Regions from separate parts of the Vibrio coralliirubri genome, predicted to be linked through region 2. Evidence: riboswitches for the same ligand, from Rfam matches in the RefSeq annotation. Region 2 holds a riboswitch; each other region holds the start of a gene.
The links. A riboswitch is a leader RNA that binds a small molecule or an ion and turns the genes downstream of it on or off. The one in region 2 is predicted to bind thiamine pyrophosphate.
Positions count from the first base shown of each region.

Region 1: linked by a shared signal. The riboswitch ahead of thiC (phosphomethylpyrimidine synthase ThiC) and the one ahead of thiB (thiamine ABC transporter substrate binding subunit) in region 2 are both predicted to bind thiamine pyrophosphate.
Region 3: linked by a shared signal. The riboswitch ahead of thiD (bifunctional hydroxymethylpyrimidine kinase/phosphomethylpyrimidine kinase) and the one ahead of thiB (thiamine ABC transporter substrate binding subunit) in region 2 are both predicted to bind thiamine pyrophosphate.

Region 1 covers NZ_AP025470.1:32,014-38,462, forward strand. The annotation lists gene OCV20_RS00150 (multicopper oxidase family protein) at 188-1,570, shown strand; gene crcB (fluoride efflux transporter CrcB) at 1,671-2,054, shown strand; TPP riboswitch at 2,117-2,215, shown strand; gene thiC (phosphomethylpyrimidine synthase ThiC) at 2,345-4,294, shown strand; gene OCV20_RS00165 (thiamine phosphate synthase) at 4,294-5,586, shown strand; gene OCV20_RS00170 (HesA/MoeB/ThiF family protein) at 5,576-6,358, shown strand; gene thiS (sulfur carrier protein ThiS) at 6,355-6,449, shown strand, end outside.
Region 2 covers NZ_AP025470.1:360,675-367,123, reverse strand. The annotation lists gene thiQ (thiamine ABC transporter ATP-binding protein) at 1-146, opposite strand, end outside; gene thiP (thiamine/thiamine pyrophosphate ABC transporter permease ThiP) at 146-1,759, opposite strand; gene thiB (thiamine ABC transporter substrate binding subunit) at 1,852-2,844, opposite strand; TPP riboswitch at 2,898-3,017, opposite strand; gene OCV20_RS01740 (flavin prenyltransferase UbiX) at 3,061-3,684, opposite strand; gene mpl (UDP-N-acetylmuramate:L-alanyl-gamma-D-glutamyl-meso-diaminopimelate ligase) at 3,723-5,081, opposite strand; gene fbp (class 1 fructose-bisphosphatase) at 5,352-6,362, shown strand.
Region 3 covers NZ_AP025471.1:990,079-996,527, reverse strand. The annotation lists gene OCV20_RS21090 (DUF2999 family protein) at 107-358, shown strand; gene OCV20_RS21085 (DUF4382 domain-containing protein) at 781-1,806, shown strand; gene OCV20_RS21080 (helix-turn-helix domain-containing protein) at 1,980-2,708, shown strand; gene OCV20_RS21075 (DMT family transporter) at 2,794-3,711, shown strand; TPP riboswitch at 3,810-3,921, shown strand; gene thiD (bifunctional hydroxymethylpyrimidine kinase/phosphomethylpyrimidine kinase) at 4,018-4,911, shown strand; gene OCV20_RS21065 (ABC transporter ATP-binding protein) at 4,901-5,659, shown strand; gene OCV20_RS21060 (ABC transporter permease) at 5,652-6,449, shown strand, end outside.

The DNA.
Region 1 (6,449 bases), 330 kb from region 2:
TGCTTTAGATTTGTTCGATTTTTAGTCGACAATTCTTACTTTTAATAAAACCTGGCCTTAAAAATGTAAGTGCTTACTTATCTCAGCCTCTTTTATAAACAACCAACAGCACAAACCACACTTCTTTATGAGAATTATTCTCAATATTTTGTTACATTTTGGTCGTTATTACTAAAAGGCAACAAATATGGATATCTCCCGTCGTAAGTTTATTCAATCATCTATCGCTATATCTGCACTCACTGTACTGCCCGCTTGCTCAATAAAACGGTCGGTTGATGAACAAGGAAAGCATGTTTACGACCTAACGGCAGAGCCTTCAACAGCTGAGTTGGTGACGGGATTTAATACCAATGTTTTAGCCTTTAATGGACAGATCCCTGCTCCGATGATTCGATGTCGACAGGGTGAAAAGGTTACGATCCGCTTTACGAATAAGCTCGCTGAACCGACGACTATTCATTGGCATGGTTTAAGAATTCCCATCGAAATGGATGGGGTTCCCTTCTTAAGTCAGCCACCGATCATGCCAGGTGAAACATTCATTTATGAATTTACGCCACCAGATGCTGGTACGTTTTGGTATCACCCACATATGAACAGCGTTAAGCAGCTTGGTATGGGTTTGGTTGGTCTTATTATCGTAGAGGAGAGCATTCCAGTGCCGTTTGATGAAGAGCACGCACTGATGCTTAAACATTGGCATATAGATAAGAAAGACAAATGGAAAGATCTAATGATCCCACGACTCAGTGCTCGTATGGGTACGCCAGGAGAGTGGAGTAGCGTTAATGGAATACATGAACCTGTCTATCAGTTAAAACAACATGCAACGACCAGGCTGCGTATCGCTAATGTCGATAATACGATCACTTACCCTATTGCTGTTGAAGGGGCTGAGGCATGGGTGATTGCCATTGATGGTAACCCTGTCAAAACACCTTATAAGCTGACGGAACATAAAATTGGTCCAGGGATGCGAGTGGATATTGGACTGATAGCACCCAAAGCCGGTGGGCGAGTTAGCGTCCTTCAAATGAAAGGACGCTTTCCTTTCTCTTTGTGTGAGTTCGAGGTTGTAGATTCAACCTTTGTTGAGAATCGCTCTCTACCTTCTTTGCCCCTTAATCCTGTGCCCAACTTAGATTTGGCTAATGCAGAAGAAATCGACTTTTTATTTGAATGGGAAGGGGCGGTTTCTCCAGTATCTAAAGATGGAAAATCTATGCCTAAGTTTTGGCTAACTAATAAACGAGCATGGGAGGGGATGAGCAAAGATAGTATCCCTGAACCGTTGGCGACGTTAGAGCTGGGAAAAACCTATATATTCGATCTTAAGAACGTCACTCAATACCATCACCCGATCCATATTCATGGACATACTTTTACAGTACTCGAACTTGACGGGAAGAAAGTTGAAGAGCCTTTCCATACCGATACAGTGTTACTTGGAAAAAACGGCCGAGCTAAAGCCGCATTTGTTGCCGACAACCCTGGCCGCTGGATGTATCACTGTCATGTTATCGAACACATGAAAACGGGTTTGATGGGATATATTGAAGTTAAGTGACACCTGTAACGTTTAATATTTGCGCATGCATTCTTAGTTTCTACCCTCGCTTTTATCGGCGTTAAAGCTAGAATATAGGGATTATTGTTTGGGAGGATTCATGGGTCAGTTATCTATTCTAGGTTTTATCGCCATCGGTGGCGCGTTTGGTGCTTGTTCACGTTACTTGATTTCAGAGTTATGCGTTGTGATGTTAGGACGTGGTTTCCCTTACGGTACGCTGACTGTTAACGTGATTGGCTCTTTGATTATGGGATTGCTCATCGCCGCGTTTGAAAATGAGATGGTTGCGACGGAGCCGTGGAGACAAATTATCGGTCTTGGTTTTCTTGGGGCCCTGACGACATTTTCTACGTTTTCGATGGATAACGTGCTTCTTATGCAGCAGGGTGCGTTCTTCAAGATGGGGCTCAATGTACTGCTCAACGTGGTGCTCAGTATTTCAGCGGCATGGATCGGCTTCCAACTTCTGATAAAGTCTTAAAACTTTCTTACGATTTGTTAACAACTCGGCTTGGTTTATCCAAGCCGTTTTTATATACTCGATCGTACTTGTCGGAGTGCCATATGGCTGAGACCGTTAACTCGGGATCCGTTGAACCTGATCAGGCTAATACCTGCGAAGGGAACAAGAGTAGATATCTAACTAGAATCCTTCTAGAGATCTATCTCCAGATCACAACTGTATTTCTTACCGTGATCCCTCTTGTAGCATCTTATCCGTCAAGCATTTTTATCCCTATAAATAATGGCTAAAAGCCAAGGAAAAATGCTATGTCGAGTCGTAAACAAGCAAGACTGGAAGCGAAGAATTTCATTGATTCTTTATCCGTACAACCTTATCCAAATTCAAAAAAAGCTTACATCCAAGGATCTCGCGAGGACATTCAAGTCCCTGTACGAGAAATATCACTAGCAGATAGCCTTGTTGGTGGTACCAAAAAAGAGCCTGTATTCGAACCTAATGCGCCAATTCATGTATACGACACCTCTGGTGTTTATACTGACCCTACGCACGAAATTGACCTTTACAGTGGCCTTCCTAAGTTACGAGAGCAATGGATTGAAGAGCGTGCTGATACGGAACTGTTAGGCGATGTAAGTTCTGTATACACCAAAGAGCGTTTAGAAGATGAAACTCTAGACGACCTTCGTTACGGTAATCTGCCTAGAATTCGTCGCGCGACTGGCGATCAATGTGTTACTCAGCTGCACTATGCTCGTAAGGGGATTATTACTCCTGAGATGGAGTACATTGCGATACGTGAGAACATGGGACGTCAGAAGTTTGCTGATGAGCAGCTGAACCACCAACACCCTGGCCATAACTTTGGCGCAAACCTGCCGAAAGAAATCACCCCTGAGTTCGTGCGTAAAGAAGTCGCTGAAGGCCGAGCTATCATTCCGTCGAACATTAACCACCCTGAATCCGAGCCGATGATTATTGGCCGAAACTTCTTAGTGAAAGTGAACGCTAATATCGGTAACTCTTCAGTGAGCTCTTCGATTGAAGAAGAAGTTGAGAAGCTAGTATGGTCGACTCGTTGGGGTGGAGATACCGTGATGGACCTTTCTACCGGTCGTAATATTCACGAGACTCGCGAATGGATACTACGTAATAGCCCAGTACCAATTGGTACGGTTCCTATGTATCAAGCGCTTGAAAAAGTGAATGGCGTTGCGGAAGACCTTAACTGGGAAGTGATGCGCGATACCTTGATTGAACAAGCAGAGCAGGGTGTTGATTACTTTACTATCCACGCAGGCTTATTGCTTCGCTACGTTCCTATGACCGCTAAACGTGTGACTGGTATTGTCTCTCGTGGCGGCTCTATCATCGCGAAATGGTGTCTTGCTCATCACCAAGAAAGCTTCCTTTATACCCATTTCCGTGAGATCTGTGAGATCTGTGCGAAGTACGATGTCGCTCTGTCATTGGGTGACGGTCTACGTCCGGGTTCGATTGCTGATGCGAATGATGAAGCTCAATTCTCCGAATTACGTACTTTGGGTGAGTTGACTAAAGTTGCTTGGGAATACGACGTGCAGGTGATCATTGAAGGCCCTGGACATGTACCAATGCACCTAATTAAAGAGAACATGGATGAGCAGTTAGAGCACTGTCATGAAGCACCGTTCTATACATTAGGTCCATTGACTACCGATATTGCCCCTGGTTATGACCACATTACCTCTGGAATTGGCGCGGCCATGATTGGTTGGTACGGCTGTGCGATGCTCTGTTATGTAACCCCTAAAGAGCATCTAGGCTTACCAAACAAAGAAGATGTGAAGACTGGCCTGATTACTTACAAGCTGGCTGCACACGCAGCAGACTTGGCTAAAGGACATCCGGGTGCACAAATCCGAGATAACGCTTTATCAAAGGCACGTTTTGAATTCCGTTGGGAAGACCAATTTAACCTAGCTCTTGATCCGGAAACTGCGCGTTCTTTCCATGATGAAACCTTGCCGCAAGAGTCGGGCAAGGTTGCTCACTTCTGCTCAATGTGTGGCCCTAAATTCTGCTCAATGAAGATCTCTCAAGAAGTTCGAGAGTACGCGAAAGACACTGAACAAGTGGCAGCTGATCAGGCTATCGAGATTAAGATGCTAGATAACCCGTTGGAAGGGATGCGTCAGAAATCCCAAGAATTCCGTGATACTGGCTCTGAACTTTATCATCCTGCAGTGGGTGCAAAAGAAGCTCAATTAGAGGAATAATGACAGTGAAAATTCTTATCCCATCTCAAAACATTGAGTTAACGGGAGAGGTGCAAAGCTGTCTACTGGTTGCTAAGCGACAAGGCTTGGCAACCGATGCAGTTGAGTTGGGTGTAAGCCCAACTCAATGCTTCTCTATCGTTGATGCTCAGCAAGCGTTATCTATTGGTTTTGCTCATGATGTTGATTCATTGGCGGAGTGTCGCTCAAGTGAGCTTGATCATATCGTTGATTACAGTCATTCAGTGGCGCTAGCTGGTGTCCGCGATGCCTTGGCACAAACTCCGAATACCATCTATATCGGTGTCTTAGATGACTCAGCTGTATTGGATCTCTGGTCACAGCTAGATGCTAATCGTGCTATCAAGAGTGAAACTCCAGCTCATCAGGAGTTAGATAGTCGTGGCCACTTTGCTTGGTTAGTTACTTTGTTGGCGTTGGAGTTCCCATTAGAAGATGCACTGGTTTTAGCTCGCGCCGCATCTAATGTTTCACGTGGAACATGGCCAGCAAGCTACCAAAACTTTCCTATTCCCATTCTGGAAGATGAACGACTGGATATTAGTGTTGGTTGGGCGCATCAAGGAACCTCACTTTCGTTCCCTGAACTGAGTAAGAGTAGCCTAGGACTATACCCAGTGGTTGATGATGTTGAGTGGATCGAAAGGCTGCTCAAGCTTGGAATCAAGACAGTTCAACTGCGTATTAAGAACCCGCAGCAAGAAGGTTTAGAACAACAAATCGAACGATCTATCGAACTCGGTAGAGAGCACAACGCTCAGGTTTTTATCAATGACTATTGGCAATTAGCACTTAAGCATGATGCTTTTGGTGTTCATTTGGGTCAAGAGGACATCGAAGAATCCAACCTATCTCAACTGAGCCAAGCTGGTATTAAGATCGGTCTCTCGACACATGGCTATTACGAGTTGCTACGTATTGTGCAAATCAACCCAAGCTATATTGCGCTTGGGCATATATTCCCAACCACCACTAAGCAGATGCCATCAAAGCCTCAAGGGCTTGTGCGTTTATCTCTCTATCAGCAGCTGATTGATACTATCCCATACACAGAAGAACTCACCGGCTATCCGACGGTTGCGATTGGTGGAATTGACCAGTCGTCGGCTGCACAGGTGTGGAGTTGTGGGGTATCGAGCCTTGCTGTTGTACGTGCGATTACGTTAGCCGAAGACCCAAAACAAGTGATTGAGTTCTTCGAAGCATTAATGGCTGACAGTTCTACAAGTGCTGTTAAAAAGGTAACTCGGGAGCTAAGTCATGCTGAGTGATTTCGAATTCATTCGTTATCAACGACAAATCGCACTCCCTGAAGTGGGTGAGCAAGGGCAACGCAATCTATTAGATAGCCATGTGTTGGTTATTGGTTGTGGTGGCTTAGGAAATGCAGCAGCTCTCTATCTTGTGGCTTCCGGTATCGGGAAAATCGTATTGGTAGATGATGACTGTGTGGATTCGTCTAACCTGCAACGACAGGTAGCGTTCAAGGAAAGTCAGTTAGGTTCACCTAAGGTTGAAGCCCTGAAGCAACAGTTGAGTGAGCTTAATGGTCGAAGCCAAGTAAGAACCATCAATAAGCGAATGACTCAAAGCCAACTTGAGCTTGAGGTGATGCTCGCTGATTTGGTGTTGGATTGTACTGACAACTTTGAGTCACGCCAACAGGTTAACCAAGCATGTTTCGGCAGTAGTACGCCTTTGATTTCTGGTTCTGCGATCGGCTGGAAAGGTCAGTTTATTGTCTTTGATTATCAGAAGCAGAAAGGGTGCTATCACTGTTTGTTCCCGTTCAGTCATCATCCACAAACGACACGTTGTAGCGACAGCGGAATCATCGGCCCAGTTGTTGGCACTATAGGTAACCTCCAAGCACTGGCTGCTATTCAACGCCTTAGCACTGGTGAGTTCCAAGTTGCAACACATCAGCTCAAACTGTTTGATGGTCAGACGATGAACTGGCAAAACTTAAGTGTCACTCAAGATAGTGAATGCCCCGTTTGCTGCACATCTACAGTTAACTATTTAGAAGAAGAAGCCCAATGAGCAACATAACGATCTCTATCAATGAGCAACCAGAACAGGTTGCACAATCGTCGTCTCTAGCGGATATCATCCAAGCGCTTTCACTGCCCGA
Region 2 (6,449 bases):
ATGAAACCAGCAACTAGCGCCAACAGTGTAGATTTACCCGCACCACTCGGCCCCATAAGCGCAACAATATCGCCCTGCTCAGCTTGAAAATCAAAGCTAAACAACTCTCTGTGATAGTGGTAATCCACATCTTTCATCACTAACATCATCGGTTCCTTAATTCTTTAGCATCGAGCTTAGATCTTCGAGTAAATAAAAATTCTATTAAGCTAAAACTGCCGACACTCAGTAACAGTAAGCTCACAGAAACTACCGCCGCCGCTTCCATTTGATAGCTGCCTAACAATTGGAATAGGTACAAAGGCAGAGTTCTAAAATCTTGGCTACCAAACAAAGCAATCGCGCTTAAGTCACCCATCGCCAACATAAAGCTGATCGAAAACGCTTGTGCCATCGGCTTACGCAATGCGCGCCACTCCACTAGCCTAAAACGCGTGAAACCTGTCATACCCAAGCTTGCACACACATACTGGTACTGCTGAGATAAGTGCAGCATAGGTTGAGCCAAGGTTTTAATTACGTAAGGCAGCGCCATTAAACTATTGACGGCAATCACGATAAAGAAAGCTAAACTGAATACATCGGTGAATGAACGCAGTAATAAGAAGATACCCGTACTGATCACCAGCCCCGGAGTCACTAAGATAATAGTGCCAATCAGCTCGATTTTATCGGCTCGAAAATTCTTGTTCTGTAAACGCCATGCTCGGCTAGTCAGCAGTATGGCGATACCAATACCAACTGCGATAACACTTGCTAATGACGCGACTTTAACCGAGGTCATTAACGCCGCCCAAAACGGCTCGCTGCTGAGTACGGTTAATGCCTGCGAGTTAATTCCACTGACGATAACCATAGCTAATGGCGGCAATACCAGCATTGAGACTATGATGATCCAAAAGCTATCCCAAGCTTTTGACCACCAGCTGTCCTTAACCAAATATTTCTCTTCCGACAGCTGACTAGCCGTCACTGAAATAGGCTTCGATAGGCGTTGAATGCTCACCGCTAGCACACCACACAGCAGCATTTGCCATATCGCGAGCAAGGCACCAGCTTGAAGGTCAAAGTCGAATTTAATCGCCTGATAAATAGCGAGCTCGATAGTGGTTGATTTAGGTCCACCGCCTAGCGCCATCACGGTAGCAAAGCTGGTAAAACACAACATGAAGACTAAGCCACACACATGTGGTAATTGCTGTCTTAAGCGAGGCCATTCAACCCATCTGAATTTGTTCCAATGACTCATACCCAAGTGAGCACAAAGCTTGTGTTGCTCGGCAGGCACCGTATCTAAGGCTTGTAAAAGTAAGCGACTGGCATAAGGCAAGTTAAAGAAAACGTGCGCCAGCAAAATACCATTCAATCCATATATGGAAAATGGTAATTCAATATCGAAGTTCGCCAAAAACTTAGCTAACCAACCACTATTGCCATAGATCGCAAGTAAGCCAAATACACCGACTAACACCGGCAGGACTAAGGTCGACGCGAACAGCCTTAACAACAAAGCGCGTCCCAAAAATTGTCTACGACACAGCGCATGAGCAATAGGTATAGCAAAGCCAACACTCAGCGCCGTTGAGAGTGTCGCCTGATAAAAACTGAATTTCGTTACATGCCAATAATAGGGATCGGACCATACTTGGCTGATATCAAGAGAAGGGGCATTGCTAAGCAATGCCCCAACCGCTGAAACCACGAAGGCGGTAATGAGTATCGCTACCCAAATCCCAACCTTAGGTGTTTTCTTTATCATAGATTGATTCTTTACCGTAAATGGTTCGCTCAGTTAATCTCGAACAAACCTTTAAATACAGAAAGTTAGAACGCTAATTTTTTAAAAGCAAATTAAAAAGTAAGTGCACTCTGCCATTCACGAATCCAAGGCTTACGCTTCTCGGCGATCTCTTCTGAGCTAAAGCTCAGCGCTTTCTGAGGAACTGTAAGTTGCTCAAACCCTTTTGGTAACTCAACATCCGTCACTGGGTACATCCAGTTACCTGTTGGCATCGCCGATTGGAATTCATCACTTAGGATAAACGCCATAAACTCATCAGCAAGCTTTTCGTTCTTGCTGCCTTTAACCTTAGCGGCCACTTCCACTTGAGTGTAATGCCCTTCTTCGAAGCTTGCTGCTGCGTACTTAGAATCGCTCTCAGCAATAATGTGGTAAGCCGGAGACGTTGTGTAAGACAACACTAAATCCGACTCACCTTCTAGGAACATTGAGTAAGCTTCAGACCAGCCTTTGGTTACAGTCACTGTTTTCTGAGCAAGCTTCTTCCATGCTGCTGTCGCTTCATCACCGTATACTGATTTCATCCAAAGCATCATGCCTTGCCCTGGTGTTGATGTACGTGGGTCTTGGTAGGTAACCTTGAGATCATCACGCTGCTCAACCAACTCTTTAAGGCTCTTCGGTGGGTTTGCCAACTTCTCTTTGTTGTAAACAAAAGCAAAGTAGCCAAAGTCATAGGGTACAAAAGTGCTGTCGTTCCAACCATTAGGCAGTGTTACTGATGAAGTATCAACATTATGCTCAGCCAATAAGCCCGTCGCTTTCGCTTCAGCCATCAGGTTGTTGTCGAGACCGAGCAAGATATCGGCTTTGCTGTTTCCGCCCTCAAGACGTAAACGGTTCAGGATAGACACGCCGTCTTCTAGAGCGACAAAATTCACATCACAACCACACTTCTCTTCGAATGCTTTTTCAACGGCAGGACGAGGGCCCCAATCCGCAGCAAAAGAGTCATAGGTGTATACGGTCAAAGTGTTGTCTGCAGCAAAGGCAGAAAAAGAAATAGCTGTAGTAACAGCAAGAGTAGTTAATGTGAATTTCACTGGACGCTCTCCATGGTCTGAGCGGCACAGGTTTGAGGGAGGAGAACGGTAGAGGTTGTTCCTAACTCAATTCCTACGCCAGCATTATCTGGTTCAGGTTTACGGGTCCCAAGCATCTGCTTGATCTCAGCTAGCATTCATTATTTGAATGGTTCGCTCCCCGATGAGTGTTCAGAATTGTAATTTGATTTTTAACAATAAGCTATCAAGTTTAGATCAATTACGTTGATCGTAGCCCCAACGTGGCACTAAACCTTGTTCGATACCAAGGTGATCGAGAATACGCGCCACCATAAAGTCGACCAGATCTTCAATTGACTTAGGTTGATGATAAAAACCCGGAGCTGCAGGCATGATCGTCACGCCCATGGTCGAAAGTTTGTGCATGTTCTCTAAGTGCAACGTAGAAAATGGCGTCTCACGAACCACCAACAACAATTGGCCTCGCTCTTTCATGACCACATCTGCTGCTCGCTCAATCAGGTTGTCCGACAAGCCATGTGCAATCGAAGCCAAGCTTCCCGCGGAACATGGACAAACGACCATCTGCTTCGGTGCAGCTGAACCAGAGGCAACCGGCGAGAACCAATCATCTTTGCCACACACCACCAGCTTTTCAGGATCGCAGCCAAGATGTTTAACCAAAGCTTGTTTCGCTGCATCTGGCCCAGCAGGTAACTTAAGTTCATGCTCGGTCGCCAATACCACTCGCGCTGCCGATGAAATCAGCAAGTAGACCTGATAATCGGCTGCCAAAAGGCATTCAAGTAAACGCAGGCCATAAGGCGCACCGGATGCGCCAGTGAAAGCGAGGGTTATAGCTTTATCGTGTTTTGTCATGTTCTCAATTACTTCAAAATATAAGGTCGTGGATGCCGTTAGCCTTTGAGTGCCAACGCATCCAACAATTTCTGGTGAATACCACCAAAGCCACCATTACTCATTACTAAGATTTGGTCGCCCGCTTGTGCCTCTGAGACAATTCTAGCAACGAATGCATCCATGTCATCACTCACGTGTGCAGGTTGGTGACAAGCGTCTGCAACATCTTGAACTGACCAATCAATGTTATCCGGTTGGAATAAGTAGGTAGAATCCGCCTGCTTCAACGAATCAGCCAAGGTTTCTTTATGCACACCACGCTTCATGGTGGCAGAACGAGGCTCTAAAACAGCAATGATTTTTTTCGTATCGACCTTATTACGTAAGCCACCCAGAGTAAGTTCAATCGCTGTAGGATGATGAGCAAAATCGTCATAGACAGAAACACCTGCCACTTCGCCTTTAAACTCCAAACGACGCTTGGTATTAATGAAAGTCGCCAGTGATTCACATCCTAAGTCGGGTGTCACACCAACATGTCTTGCCGCCGCAATCGCCATCAAGGCATTACTTACGTTATGATCGCCAACCAAATCCCAGTCTACGGTTCCAACACATTCGTCTTGGAAATAGACCTCAAATTTGGAGCCATCTTTAACCAGTTTCTTAGCATCCCAATCGCCAAGTTCGCCGCTCGATTCAGTTTCGCTCCAGCAACCGCGAGCTAAAACATCTTGAATAGCGGTATCCTGCTTAGGTGAGAAAATGCGACCATTGCTTGGCACAGTACGCACCAAATGATGGAATTGTCGCTTAATCGCTTCAAGATCGTCAAAGATGTCCGCATGATCGAACTCTAGGTTATTCATCACCAAGGTTCTTGGGTGGTAATGAACGAACTTAGATCGTTTATCGAAAAAAGCACTGTCGTATTCGTCGGCTTCTACCACGAAGAACATACTTTCACCAAGGCGAGCAGAGATACCAAAGTTACCCAACACTCCGCCAACTAAGAAGCCCGGTGCATAGCCACAGTCTTCCAAGATCCAAGCCAACATGCTTGATGTCGTGGTCTTACCGTGCGTTCCCGATACCGCTAACACCCAACGGTCATGCAGCAGGAACTCTTGCAACCACTGGGGACCAGAGGTGTATCTAAGGTTGTTATCCAACACATACTCAACACACGGATTACCGCGGCTCATTGCGTTACCGATAACCACGAGATCTGGCCTTGGTTCTAATTGGCTAGGGTCGAACCCTTCAATAATTTCAATCCCTTGTGATTCCAACAAGGTGCTCATTGGTGGGTAAACATTCGCGTCACTACCCGTAACCTTGTGACCTAATTGACGAGCCAATACCGCAGCACCACCCATGAAGGTGCCACAAATTCCTAAGATATGAATATGCATAAATTGCTTCCAAACGCTTGGCTAAATAAACGATGCCTAATTAAAACGGCTTGCACTCATTATCATTAAATGGCGATTAAAAGCGAGCGGCAATGCAAAACAAATTGAGTCGACATAGTAAGTGAGATCTGTGTCGCTTAGTTCATTACCATTAAAAAGATCTAACCTTTAGAATTTAGGTAAGCGTCTAGATGAATAAAGCCCACTCAAGAGGCCGAATCTACAGTGCTCAAATCCCCCCTAATATTGAGAGAAGTTTAAGGAAATAACATGTCTGAGATGCGCACCCTTGGTGAGTTCATTGTTGAGAAACAGAGTGACTTCCCCCATGCAAGCGGTGATCTATCATCCCTTTTGTCGTCTATTCGACTTGCTGCAAAAATTGTTAACCGTGAGATCAACAAGGCTGGCCTAGTCGACATCACTGGCGCTGTTGGTACAGACAACGTGCAAGGTGAAGAGCAACAAAAGCTAGACCTTTACGCGAACGACAAATTTAAAGCGGCTCTAGAAGCTCGTGACCAAGTTTGTGGTGTTGCAAGTGAAGAAGAAGACGAAGCTGTCGCCTTCAATAAAGAGCTCAACAAAAACGCAAAATACGTTGTACTGATGGATCCACTTGATGGCTCTTCAAACATCGACGTGAATGTATCGGTTGGTACAATTTTCTCTATCTACCGTCGAGTATCACCGATCGGTACTCCACCAACACAAGAAGATTTCCTACAGCCAGGACACAAGCAAGTAGCCGCGGGTTACGTGATTTACGGTTCTTCAACCATGCTTGTATACACAACAGGTGCTGGCGTAAATGGCTTCACCTACGACCCATCACTGGGTACCTTCTGCCTATCTCATGAAAACATGATGATTCCAGACGAAGGTAAGATTTACTCAATCAACGAAGGTAACTACATCCGCTTCCCTACGGGTGTTAAGAAGTACATCAAGTACTGCCAAGAGAATGAGCCAAGCGACAACCGCCCTTACACATCACGTTACATCGGTTCTCTAGTTTCAGATTTCCACCGTAACCTGCTGAAAGGCGGCATCTACTTGTACCCAAGCACGCAAAGTCACCCTCAAGGTAAACTGCGCCTGCTTTACGAGTGCAACCCAATTGCTTTCCTTATGGAGCAAGCGGGCGGCATCGCTTCAGACGGTGCTCAACGTATCATGGATATCAAACCAACTGAACTGCACCAACGTGTACCTTTCTTTGTTGGTTCAACAGACATGGTTCGCAAAGTAGAAGAGTTTCTTGAGCTGAACCGAGACTAAACCTCTCGTTCATTTATCAAAATAGCGTCATTAAAAAAGCCAGCATTTGAACTGACCCCCAATAGTTGGACACCAATTATTGGGGGT
Region 3 (6,449 bases), on a different replicon from region 2:
AAAAGTGCGGTTCGCGTTAAACCAAAGCGTCACTTGTTAGTACAATCGAGCACAGCTAGATGGTATGCTGTGCTCCTATTTAATTTAGTGTTTCAAAGGCAAAAAAATGAACCCGATTTTAGCAATGTTGAAAGAGAACAATATTAGCGACGAGCAGATCAGTGAGCTATTCAAAACGCTGACAGAGAACCCTCTTGCAGCAATGGCGACGATCAGCCAACTTGGTTTACCTCAAGACAAACTTCAAATGCTGATGGGTCAGGTAATGCAAAACCCTGCGCTAATCAAAGAAGCAGTTGAAGAGCTTGGCCTAGATTTTTCTAAGGTTGAAGCGGCTAAAGAGCAACTTCAAAAATAAGTGAATTTGAATGAGCTAATATCGAATTAGCTTTATCCACATTCAATAAAAAGGTCGTTTAAGTTCAGCAATAGGCTGTCTTAACGGCCTTTTTTGATCTTGGGGGCGATTTTTGACTTTGATTTGAGTGCTTTCAATCATCCTCTCCGACCCTATACATACCGACCATTCCAACACAATTGACAGCAACCTTGCCAAATATGTGCGACTACTGACAATTTACTTACTAGACTTAATTAACCTATGTGCGACCTGAGATGTGCACCTTGATGAACAGAGTTTTTGGATGAAGACAGCCCTAAATAATAGGGCTAGCCGATTTGGGCCATAAGCGCGGTTTGTCTATGAGTCACATTAAGGAAAAGAATAAGAGGGCAACAAACTAAGCCCTTTATCGAGCAGTGATTTATAGGAAATTAGTTATGAAGTATTTAAAGGAAACCGCTTTAGCGAGCCTTGTGCTGGCTGGGCTTGTTGGTTGTGGCGGTGATTCAGGTTCATCAAGCAGCACGACACCCATTACTTTGAGCGTGAGTGATGCGCCCATTGATGATGTTAAAGACGTAACTGTGACATTCAGTAAGGTCGCTTTACTTCCTCAAGGGGGAGGTTCGCCACTGATTTATGATGTGTATAAAACGGACGAAAACGGCGATTACGTTGATGAAAATGGCGATCCATTGCCAGATGGTGAGGATCCGATTCCATTAAGTGTGAATTTGCTGGATTACCAGGGCAGCGATGCGCTTCCTTTGATTGAAAATGAGGTCATTCCGGTAGGCAGCTATAAGTTGTGTGTGTTTGCCAATGATGGCGATCACCCAACAGATCCATCTTACGTGATAGAAAACGATGATATGATCCGTGAGTTAACAGTGAAAGGTGAAGGCGCGTGCCCGCAAGGTGTGGGTAAAGAAGACAACGCTGGCGTACTTTACTTTAATAACTCATTTAATGTGAACCAGCAAAGTAACGATTTTGTTGTCGAGTTCGATCTTCGACGTGGCCTAAAGAACAGTTCGACTTTCCCTGATTACACTATTCAAAGAACGTCTGTAAGCCTTATCAATACGGTTGAGACAGGAAACATTGAAGGCACTGTTGCTCTTTCTACTTATGACACTTGTAACGGTGGTGATAATACATTTGTTCAGTCGGTGTACTTGTATGAAGGTAGTGTTGAACAAGCTGACATGGCTCCGATTGGCGGCAGTGATGAAGTGAAACCGATCACTTCAGCGTCAGTGGCAATGAATCAAGCACAGACTAACTATGAGTTCTCTCTGGGCTTCATCGATCCAGGTACTTACTCATTAGGGTATACCTGTACTGCGCAGTTCGACAGTGATGAAGACAATGCTGATCCAGTTGCTGATGGTTTTGAAATCTATGATGTTCAAAATAGTGTTCAGGTAGTGGTTGGTCAGGATAGCCAAGTGTCATTCTAAGCTTTATGTGAATGACGCTTTTTAATCAAAACGGCCTCTCATTTGGAGGCCGTTTTTGATCATGTCACCGAGGTAGCATGAATTTGATACGCATTGAGTGTGACTCTAGGGAAGTGATGATGTAACGTTGTGTCTCTTACTTTAACCTAGCGAAATGTACTCCGGCGTTGATTATGAAATCTAGCTTAAGCATTCGATCTTACACCAAGCAATTTAATACCCATGCTCATGATGACCATCACCAATTGGTATTGCCAATCCAAGGCAGTATTAATATCGAGATGGTGGGGTATGTCGGTAAGGTGGCCGTGGGCGAATGTGTGGTGATTCCAGTAACCACAGCGCATGCGTTTAAGGCGGATGAAGCCGCGCGGTTTATTGTCGCAGATATGGCGGAGTTGCCGCAGCACTTGTTGGAGCATGAGCTCTCGGTTTTCACGATAACACCACCTTTGATGAGCTTCTTGCTGTTTGTTGAGAAGCAGCTGGAGTATCAGGTCGATAGTGGTATTGAGTCATCAATCTTGGATGTGTTTTCACTGCTGTTAGAGCAACAACAAGTGAGTAAGAGCATCGACCCAAGAATCCGTGCCGTACAAAGGCTGATAGCGGATAACTACACCCAGCCGTTATCCATTTCACAACTTGCAGAAACGGCCTGCTTGAGTCCCACTCAATTCAAAAAACGCTTTAAAGAGTGCCTGGGGATCAGTGCGCTTAAATACATCACTCGATATCGTATGGAGAAAGCCCAAGCCTTGTTAACCCACACCGATTTACCGGTTCAGTTGATTGCCGAAAATGTGGGGTATAGTGATGTTTCTGCTTTCAGTCGTCGCTTCTCTCAGCACTTTGGGATGTCCCCAAGGGCGTTTCTAGGCTCAATGAAAGACAGTCTTTAGAAGCAACAATAGCGTCCTTTCGGCAAACTAAATTTTATCAATCTTCACTATTATCTATTTCAGAACTGAAAATTGGGTAATAGAAATGAATCTTGCCATCAATCGCGTTAACGAATTCCAAACGGGCACTTTAGCCATCTTGTTTGCATCTATTTTATGGGGCACGACAGGCACCGCCGCAAGCTTTGCGCCTGATCTAAGCCCCTTAGCGATTGGTGCTTTCTCTATGGGTGTCGGCGGCCTAATGCAAGCGGGCTTGGCATATCGAAAAATCCTATTCGCTTTCGACAAACTTTTGCAGAACAAGAGGCTGTTGGCAGTGAGCGCTTTGGCTTTGGCGGTCTATCCTTTAGCTTTCTATTCTTCAATGAAATTATCCGGCGTGGCGATTGGTACCGTGGTTTCGATTGCAACCGCACCTTTCTTTTCGGCACTGTTAGAGTGTCTGATTAGCAAAAAAAATAATATCAACAAACGTTGGCTCACTAGCTTTGCGATTGGTGTGGTGGGTATTGGGTTGTTGGTGTTTTCAGAATCTTCATCGGCGAATGAACCCGGTGATGATCTCAAGCTGTTGGGTATTGCTTTAGGTTTGCTCGCAGGGCTGTGTTACGCCATTTATTCTTGGGCGACAAAAGCACTGATCGATAAAGGGATTAAGTCACAAGCGGCGATGGGCAGTATTTTTGGCCTCGGCGCGATACTGTTGCTGCCAACGCTCTGGTTTACGGGTGATAACTTGTTTTCCTCGCAGACCAATGTATTAGTCATCAGTTATCTGACGTTAATCCCACAATGCTTGGGCTATGTCGCCTTCAGTTTTGGTTTACGCCATGTGACCGCGAGCAGTGCCAATCTGCTGACTCTGTTTGAACCGGTAGTTGCCGCGGTGCTTGCCGTCTGCGTTGTCGGTGAGCTGATTCCTTTTACAGGCTGGCTAGGTATGTCTCTGATTGTGCTGTGCTTGTTTATACAGTCGAAGCCAGTTAAAGGAACGCTATAAGTATTTGTTTTGTAGTGCCTAATTGAAATTTATTCATGCGTAATTCTTATAATTGAATAAAATCAGTATCTCAGTTGTGAGAGTGCTGTTACTATCGCTATCAATAGTCGGGGGGCATATACCTTATTTGGTGTTTGCTGAGATCGTTAATCGAGACCCGTTGAACCTGATTCAGTTAACACTGGCGTAGGGAACTATAAGCACTCGATCTACGTCTGCACTCATGAAGACTTTCATGAATCTATTGCGACTTCTCCTTCGATCAGTGTTTGTTCTCCTACGTCTTGTAAGATAGTAGGAGCGACAATGACACACAGTTCTATTTCAAAAGATTTAACGCCAAAAGCCTCAGCTTCACAGCATTCTGTGGATGGTTCGATTCGCACGAACACTCCGATTGTATTGACGATCGCTGGCTCAGACAGTGGCGGCGGTGCCGGTATTCAAGCTGATATTAAAGCCATGTCTGCGACAGGTAGTTTCGCTTGTTCGGTAATTACCGCGATCACATCTCAGAACACGCAAGGCGTTTCCGCCATTTTTCCTATTCCACTCGACCATGTTGCTAGCCAGTTAGATGCGGTTTTTACTGATCTGAATATCGTGGCTGTGAAAGTCGGCATGTTGGCCGATTCGCAAATCATCAAAGTCGTTGCAGACAAAATTAAACAGTACCAACCTAAGCATCTTGTGATTGACCCTGTAATGGTCGCGACAAGTGGTGACCTTCTTCTAGAAAACTCAGCTATCACGACGCTAAAGCAAGAACTGATTCCGCTGGCAGACATCATTACTCCTAATTTACCTGAAGGCGCAGCATTAACAGGCAAGCCAGTACCTGAAAGCGAAGCTGAAATGCAGGGCATGATTGAAGACTTACGCGCACTAGGTGCTAAAGCCGTTCTTCTCAAAGGCGGTCATTTAGAGAAAGATGAAAACAGTAACGATCTACTGATTCTCCCGACGACGTCTGCTTTGATTAGCGCTAAGCGTTTTCCTACCAAAAACACCCACGGCACGGGTTGTACGCTTTCTTCTGCTATTGCTTCTTTCTTAGCGCAAGGCAACACGCTGTCAGAGGCTGTTGAGCTAGGCAAACAATACATCTCTCGCGCGATTGCTCACGCTGATGAGTTACAAGTCGGTCAAGGTCATGGCCCTGTAAATCACTTCTTCGCTGGACACGGTAATGTCCGTTAATACGGTTGGTGTTCAGCTCAGCAATGCCTCCTTACGTTATAACGACAGTGAGCACGCGACCTTGTCTGGGTTGTCGCTTAGCTTAAACGCGGGTAAGTGGACGGTATTGCTGGGTCGAAGTGGTTGCGGAAAAACCACGGTATTGCGTTATCTGGCAGGCTTGCTGGACGATAAGGTGGAGTGGCAGGGCACATTGACAACGTCTGATGAACTGCCTTTAACGGATCGCATCGCTTACATGGCGCAGCAGGATTTGTTATTGCCGTGGCTGTCAGTTATCGACAATGTATGCCTGAGTCATCGTTTTCAAAATCCAGCTTCTGATAAAGCAGTGCAAACCAATCAAGCACTCGAGTTGCTTTCTGCGGTTGGTTTGGCTGATTATGCGAATGCGATGCCGGATCAATTGTCTGGTGGTATGCGTCAGCGTGTTGCTTTGGCTCGCACTTTAATGCAAGACAAGCCAGTGGTGTTGATGGATGAACCCTTCTCTGCGCTGGATGCGGTAACGAGACACAAGCTGCAAAGTTTGGCGTGTGAGTTGTTGAGAGATAAAACCGTTGTGTTGATCACCCATGATCCACAAGAAGCGGTGCGCTTGGCGGATAATTTGTATGTGTTGCAAGGCACACCGGCGAACGCTCAGTCTTTATCTGTGCCCAACACGGCCACACCAAGAGTGTTAGATGGTGAATGTGCTGAGTTACAACAAGCGATCTTAGATCAGTTGGAGCGTGATTATGAATGATCTAACGCGAAGCGAAGCTGTGGCTCGTTCAACTAACGCACAGGCTACCACTACACGCTCTCGTCAGATGAATCCTGTTGTTCGTTTGCTTATCAGCAGTGCTGTGATTCTAGGTTTATGGCAGCTAGTTGTGGTTGTCTTCGAGATGCCGAGCTTCATTCTGCCAGCGCCAGCAGAAGTCTTTTTAAAGCTGATTGAACGTTACGATGTGTTACTCAAACACACTTGGGTGACAGCGCAAGAGATCCTACTTGGCTTGCTGCTTGGTTTATCGATGGGGCTATTTTTCGCTCTGCAGATGTTGATGTTTGATCCGCTAAAGCGTTGGCTATTGCCTATCTTAATTGCGAGCCAAGCGATCCCCGTGTTTGCTATCGCGCCAGTATTGATGCTGTGGCTTGGTTACGGCATCACATCAAAAGTGGTGATGGCGGCGATCATTATCTTCTTCCCTGTGACCACATGTTGCTACGACGGCCTACGTAATACACCGACAGGCTATCTCGATCTTGCCAAGACGATGGGTGCATCGAAATGGCAATTGCTTCGCCATATCCAACTTCCTGCTGCACTGCCAACCTTAGCGTCTGGCATTCGTGTGGCGGTGGTGATTGCCCCAATTGGTGCGGTCGTCGGGGAGTGGGTTGGTTCGAGCGAAGGGCTGGGTTATTTAATGCTACAGGCCAACGCACGCATGATCATTGATGAGATGTTTGCTGCCTTGTTCATCTTGGCGGTGCTGTCTATCTCGCTCTACTTCGTTACAGATAAATTACTCAAAAAAGCTATC